One region of the Parabacteroides sp. AT13 genome, then DNA from elsewhere that is predicted to be linked to it. Evidence: riboswitches for the same ligand, from Rfam matches in the RefSeq annotation. Region 1 holds a riboswitch; the other holds the start of a gene.
The links. A riboswitch is a leader RNA that binds a small molecule or an ion and turns the genes downstream of it on or off. The one in region 1 is predicted to bind cobalamin.
Positions count from the first base shown of each region.

Region 2: linked by a shared signal. The riboswitch ahead of CI959_RS17640 (sirohydrochlorin cobaltochelatase) and the one ahead of CI959_RS05675 (TonB-dependent receptor) in region 1 are both predicted to bind cobalamin.

Region 1 covers NZ_NQMH01000001.1:1,267,198-1,270,627, forward strand. Annotated here, with positions in the region: gene CI959_RS05665 (anaerobic ribonucleoside triphosphate reductase) at 1-788, shown strand, start outside; gene nrdG (anaerobic ribonucleoside-triphosphate reductase activating protein) at 801-1,301, shown strand; cobalamin riboswitch at 1,342-1,551, shown strand; gene CI959_RS05675 (TonB-dependent receptor) at 1,604-3,430, shown strand, end outside.
Region 2 covers NZ_NQMH01000002.1:777,734-781,163, forward strand. Annotated here, with positions in the region: gene aspT (aspartate-alanine antiporter) at 1-1,412, opposite strand, end outside; cobalamin riboswitch at 1,499-1,696, shown strand; gene CI959_RS17640 (sirohydrochlorin cobaltochelatase) at 1,824-2,741, shown strand; gene CI959_RS17645 (TonB-dependent siderophore receptor) at 2,888-3,430, shown strand, end outside.

The sequences.
Region 1 (3,430 bases):
CGGCTCGTCAGTTGCATGAGCGTATGGAGTTCCAGAAAACCGCTTACGCGAAGCAATTCCCGTTGTTGATGTCTTCCTTGTGGTTAGGCTCGGAAAAATTGAAGCCTAACGATTCGATTGCCTCCGTTATCAACCAAGGCACCTTGGGTATCGGCTTTATCGGACTGGCCGAATGTCTGGTGGCCCTTACCGGTAAGCATCATGGCGAAGATGAGGATTCGCAAGCCTTAGGCATAAGGATCGTTACGTATATCCGGGATCGTGCCAACCAATTCTCTGAGCAATACCAACACAATTATAGCGTACTGGCAACTCCGGCAGAAGGCTTGTCCGGCAAGTTCACGGGAAAAGATCGTAAGCAGTTCGGATCGCTCCCCGGTATCACGGATCGGGATTATTATACGAACTCTAATCACGTCCCGGTATATTACAAGTGCAGCGCCCGTCATAAAGCCGAAGTGGAAGCTCCTTATCATGATTTGACTCGTGGCGGCCATATCTTTTACGTAGAGATGGATGGCGACGCTACCCATAACCCCGAAGCGATCATGCGTGTCGTGGATATGATGGATAAATACAATATCGGATACGGTTCCGTAAACCATAACCGTAACCGTTGTCTGGATTGTGGCTACGAGAACTCCACCCCGAATCTGGAAGCCTGCCCGAAATGCGGCAGCAAACACTTGGACAAACTTCAACGCATCACCGGTTACTTGGTAGGAACCACCGACCGTTGGAACAACGCCAAGCTATCCGAGCTGAACGACCGTGTCACCCACAACTAATTTTCAATTACCATGTTGTCCATCATAGATATCATCGAAGATACCACCGTAGACGGTCCGGGATTCCGGACCGCCATCTATGCGGCGGGTTGCCCGAACAAATGCCCGGGTTGCCACAACCCCGAATCATGGGACATCCATAAAGGGAAGAAAGTAAGAACGGAAGAGATCGTGGAGAAAGTGCTGGCTGACGAATTCGCCAACGTCACCTTCAGTGGAGGAGATCCCATGTTCCAACCGGAAGGCTTCACCGAGGTAGCCAAGGCGATCAAGGCAAAAAGCCAAAAGACGATCTGGTGCTACACGGGATATAAATTCGAGGACCTGATAAAGAACCCGGCACAAGCCGCCTTATTATCCTATATCGACGTATTGGTAGATGGCCGCTACAAACAAACCCTTCGGGATGAGAGCCTTTTATTCCGGGGAAGCAGCAACCAACGGTTAATTGACGTACAAGCTTCTTTAAATAAAAAGGAAATCGTAACATACAAGTACAACCCTTTCATTTAAGGAAATTCTCCAATTATAGCCCGGATATTAACAAGATTTCATACCTTTGTCCCGAATTGGTTCCGTTTCACCCAACCGGGGTTACGGATTAAAAGGGAATCAGGTGTAATTCCTGAACAGTCCCGTTGCTGTGAAGCTCTATTTCAAACATTCCGGAAACACTTTCGCCACTGGTATATAAGGATATATATCGGGAAGGCTTTCGGGATGGGAGTCAGTCAGAAGACCTGCCAGTTAGGGAGAAGTCGTTCGCGAGGACAGAGCGGCTTGGTACGAATCATTTTCTAAACAGGTTTTAAATAATGGTGTTATCCTTTGCTAGAAAGGGATACCTCGCTTGCGTATTATCGATGCTGGCGATAGGTATGTCCCATGGACAAAGCAAACTCGACTCTATCCAACACTTGGACGAAGTTACGGTCACGGCCCGGAGTTTCAGCTTTAAAGAGGTAATTCCTTCCCAAAAACTATCGGGGAAAGAATTACAAAATTTGAACAGTCACACGGTAGCGGATGCTTTACGCTACTTCTCGGGTGTCCAATTGAAAGACTATGGGGGCGTAGGAGGTATCAAGACAGTAAATATCCGAAGTATGGGAACGAACCACATGGGTGTTTTCTACGACGGCATCGAATTAAGCAACGCGCAAAACGGACAAGTAGACCTTGGAATGTATTCCTTAGACAATATCGAGGAGATTTCTTTATACAATGGCCAGAAGAGCGATATTTTCCAATCCGCAAAAGATTTCGGTGCGGCCGGTACGCTTTATCTGCGTTCTCGTCGTCCTCGTTTCGAAGATGGAAAAACAACGAATATCCGTGCCACGATGAAAGTCGGTTCTTTCGACGTTATCAACCCCTCGGCGCTGTTCGAATATAAGATATCAGAAAACATAGCCGCCTCTTTCAGCGCCGAATGGTTAAGCGGAAGCGGTAAATACAAATTTCGTTACCGCCGTATCAACCCTGCCGGAGAGATCGCTTACGATACGACCGCCGTCCGGGAAAACGGGGATATCAACGCCACCCGCCTAGAGGCCGGATTGTATGGCAAGATGAGCGACGGTACTTGGAATCTTAAGTTCTACAACTACAATTCCGAACGAGGTATCCCGGGGGCTATCGTAAACAACGTATGGCGACGCGGCGAACGAGTATGGGATACGAACTCTTTCATGCAAGGCTCCTATATCAAAGAAATCAATAGTAAATTCAAGACACAGGTCAATGCGAAATACGCTTTCTACCGTACGCATTATGTGAACAACGACGACAAGCTGATTCATGTAGATAACCTGTATAAGCAACGGGAGATTTACCTATCTTCCGCTAATGTCTACTCCATCCTCTCGAACTGGGATGTCTCTGCTTCTTACGACTTGCAATGGAACAAGATGAACGCCGATATGTATGGATTCGTTTACCCGGAACGCTTCACCAACCTCCTTTCGGTCGCTACGGCGCTCCGGTTAGGAAAAGTAAAATTACAGGCCAGCGGACTGGCGACTTTTATCAACGACCGTGTAGAAGAAGGCCCCGCACCGAAAGCCCGGCAAATCCTTACACCCGCCGTATTCGCCTCCTACAAGCCGTTCGAGAAACAAGACTTTAATGTACGCGCTTTCTATAAACGGATCTTCCGTATGCCTACCTTCAACGATTTGTATTACGCCGATATGGGAAACTCCAAATTAAACCCGGAATACGTAACCCAATATGATGCCGGCTTCGCTTACACGAAAACATGGGAGAACTATCTTTTCTATCGCTTCAAGATACAGGCGGATGGTTATTACAACAAGGTGAAAGACAAGATCATCGCTTACCCCAAAGGCCAGCAGTTCCGTTGGACGATGCTGAATTTGGGTAAGGTAGAAATCAAAGGTATAGATGTCAGTACGGAAACGACCGTCAATCCGGTAAAAGATTTGTTCGTCACGCTACGCGTACAATACACCTATCAAAAGGCCCAAGACTTCACGGATCCCTCGGATACCTATTACGGAGATCAAATCCCTTATATCCCTTGGCATAGCGGCTCCGCCATCGCACAAGCCTCTTTCAAGGGATGGAACCTCAACTATAGTTTCATATATGTGGGAGAGCGGTATAACCAGCAGGAAAAT
Region 2 (3,430 bases), on a different contig from region 1:
CTGGGACCCGCCGTGATACCGACTACGGCGATAAACATATTCAGTCCCAAATTATTTAATATCCAGACGGAAGGCTCCGGAATACGCCCGAAGGTCGGATGCTTGGAACGAAGCCATCCAAAGACGAGTCCGGCTATCAAAGCGCCGCCACTCGTACTCAGGCTGATCGGGACACCTCCGAAATGAATCGCGAGCGAACCTAAAATTCCCCCTAAGAAAATACCGATACCCACGAAAATCAAATCGGTCTGATTGGTTGGGCGATCGGGATATCCTAAAGTCGTAGCCGCTTTATTTACCTCTGATTTCATACCCACCAATTCCAACATATCACCGGAATCTATCACCGTAGCGGCCAAGACCGGGATATTGATACCCGCACGCCTTATGGACTTGACGCTAACACCGTGCATGAACGATTGATTGCGTAAATAGCAGATCTTTTTCCCCACGTATTCCTTATGGATCACTAGTACGGGTAACGTCTCTGCCGGAAAATCGAGCAATTCAATGTCATTGACCTCGTCGCCAATCCAGTTCTCCTCTCCGATCACGAATTCCCGGCGACCGCTTAGGACAACCTCATTTCCGGTATGTAAAACCAAATCCGGTTTAACATCGGTTAGTACATTATTAATACGGACACGCTCCACGAACAAATGCCGTCCTAATTGGTCCAGATATTCCTCCAACTGCTTTACGCTTTTACCCTCCTTGAACCATTCATTACTAATCTTATAGGCCCGGAAAGTTACCGGACGGGCGGCAGGCATAAAGCCCGGTTGCTCGCTCTCGTCGTTATTTCCCATTTTAGCCTCTAGCTCTTTACAGGCTTTTTTCACGTAGTCGAGTCCTCCTAAAAGACGTGGCCCGATATCACTCACCAACCATGCGGATCCTGCCGTACCGAAAATATAAGTTACCGCATAGGCCACGGGCATCACGTTGACCATAGCGCTTTTATCCGTATCGCTAATATTCATCTGTCCGATCGTATCTTCGGCAACTCCTAATACTGCCGACATCGTCTGGGAGCCCGCCAATAATCCTGCGGCCTCGCCTGCGTTATATCCCATAAGTTTCGCCAGTAAAAAAGGAGCGATCAAGCAACACACACACATGACGGCGGCGAAAAGCATTTGAGGAAGACCTTCCTTTTTCAATCCCCGGAAGAACTGTGGCCCAACACTATATCCTACAGCGAAGAGGAACATCAAGAAAAAGACGGACTTTAACGGTCCGCTTATATCGATTTTTAATTGCCCGATCAATACACCGACCAATAATACGCTGGTAACCGTTCCCAGCGTGAACTTCTTTATCTTAAACTTGCCAATCCAGAAACCGAGAGCTAAGGTTATGAAAATAGCTAGCTCCGGATAATGTTGAAGTAAATTAGTTATCCATTCCATATCTATTTATTTGATGTTAAACAAAAAAGATGCTATTGAAACAGGGATTCTTTGAAAGATGTTGTTACTTTTCGGGATTATTTATATAAATTTGCGACCGCTTAGGTGATAGAGTTTGTCTACCGACAATTCTATAAAAGGGAATCCGGTTAGAATCCGGAACAGTGCCCGCTACTGTGAAGCTCTTGAAAAGGAAAGCGTTCTGCTATGCCACTGTCTTAAGAAAGATGGGAAGGTTGCTTTCCGAGCCAGTCAGGAAACCTGCCAAGCGAAGTAATGATTAATTCCTCCCGGGGTTAGGAGTAATTAAGAGGATAGAAATATCACCTATATCTAAAAGATGTTGGAGACGGAATAATACGTTGTCTCCGTGGGATTGATATGTAATCTAATTATTAATATATTCATATGATGAGGAAACACTTACTATCTTTCTTCCTGCTGGTCATCAGCCTAGTTTGTCGTGCGCACGATGGCGAGAATTTTGTAGCATCCGATTTATTCGCCTCTTTACAACCGGGCGATAAGGCCGCTTTATTGATGGTACATTTTGGAACAACCCATGATGATACCCGTGCCTTGACAATCGACGCGATCAATCAAAAAGCGAAAGAAGCTTTCAAAGATGTTGAGTTGCGTGAGGCATGGACTTCTCGCATTGTAATGCGCCGCTTAAAAGCTCGTGGCGTAGAGAAACTGAACCCGATCGAGGCCTTGGAAAAATTAAAGACTGATGGTTATACACATGTCTTGATCCAATCCACGAATATAATCGAAGGTATCGAGATGGAATCCTTACGTAAGGATGTTGCCACCATGAAATCTTCTTTCAAGGAGATTCGTATCGGTAATCCTTTATTGTATACACCGGAGGATTATGAGGCGGTAATCGTCGCTATCACAAAAAATGGGGCGAAAGAAGGCGCTACTTTATTGGTAGGCCATGGCACTTATACTCCGGCGACGGCTCAATATGCCATGTTGGATTATATGTTGAAGGAGAAGGGATTCAAGGATTATTCCGTAGGAACCATCGAGGGCTATCCTACTTTTGATACGATGGTAGCCCAAGTAAAGGCCAATGGAACGAAGAAAGTCTTGTTGATGCCATTTATGTTTGTCGCCGGAGACCATGCGAAAAACGATATCGCCGGTGATTGGAAAGAGGAACTGGAAAAGAAAGGCTACGAGGTAAGCGTATTTATGGAAGGTCTGGGACAGAATCCGGATATTCAGAAGATCTTCATCGAACATGCCCGTTTCATGGCTAAACATAAGATGATCGATATCGTTGATAAGAAGAAAGCTTATGCGGTAGAGAAGGACTAAAAAAGTTCTCCAAATCTATGTTTTATTCCTTTCGGAAGAAAAAGTAATTCCTTCCGAAAGAAACTAAATTTTCATTCGAAGGAAAATGGAATTTCTTTCGAAAGGGATTTCACATGCATACAATAAACAGTTATAATGCTAAATATATGAAAAGAGTTTTGACAATCTTACCGTTGACAGCCTTATGTATCAGTACGATGCAGGCACAACACAAGAATGAGTACACGAATTTCGCCGATACGACATTCAATATTCAAGAAGTCGTAGCGACCGCCGCACGCAAGCCACGTCCACAAATCACGAAGTTGGACGTACCTATGAAATATCTTCCTATTTCAATTAATAGCATTACGGCGAGTAGTTTGGAGTTGCGAGGTATCCGTAATATCCAAGATGCGGTACGCTTTATGCCGGGCGTACGATTCCAGACATCTTATGGCGCATTTCAACAATTGTCGATCCGTGGTTTCGATCATTCTATCATGATGATAGACGGTATCCGCGATGAACGTTCGGCAATAAACAACTCTTATCCCGTACCCGATCTATCCTGTATCGAGTCTATTGAATTATTAAAGGGACCGGCTTCTGTACTTTACGGACATTCAGCCGTAGGTGGAACCTTGAATATCGTTCGTAAATCCCCGTCAGAGAAACAGAGCGTTAATGCTCGATTGGCCTACGGTAGT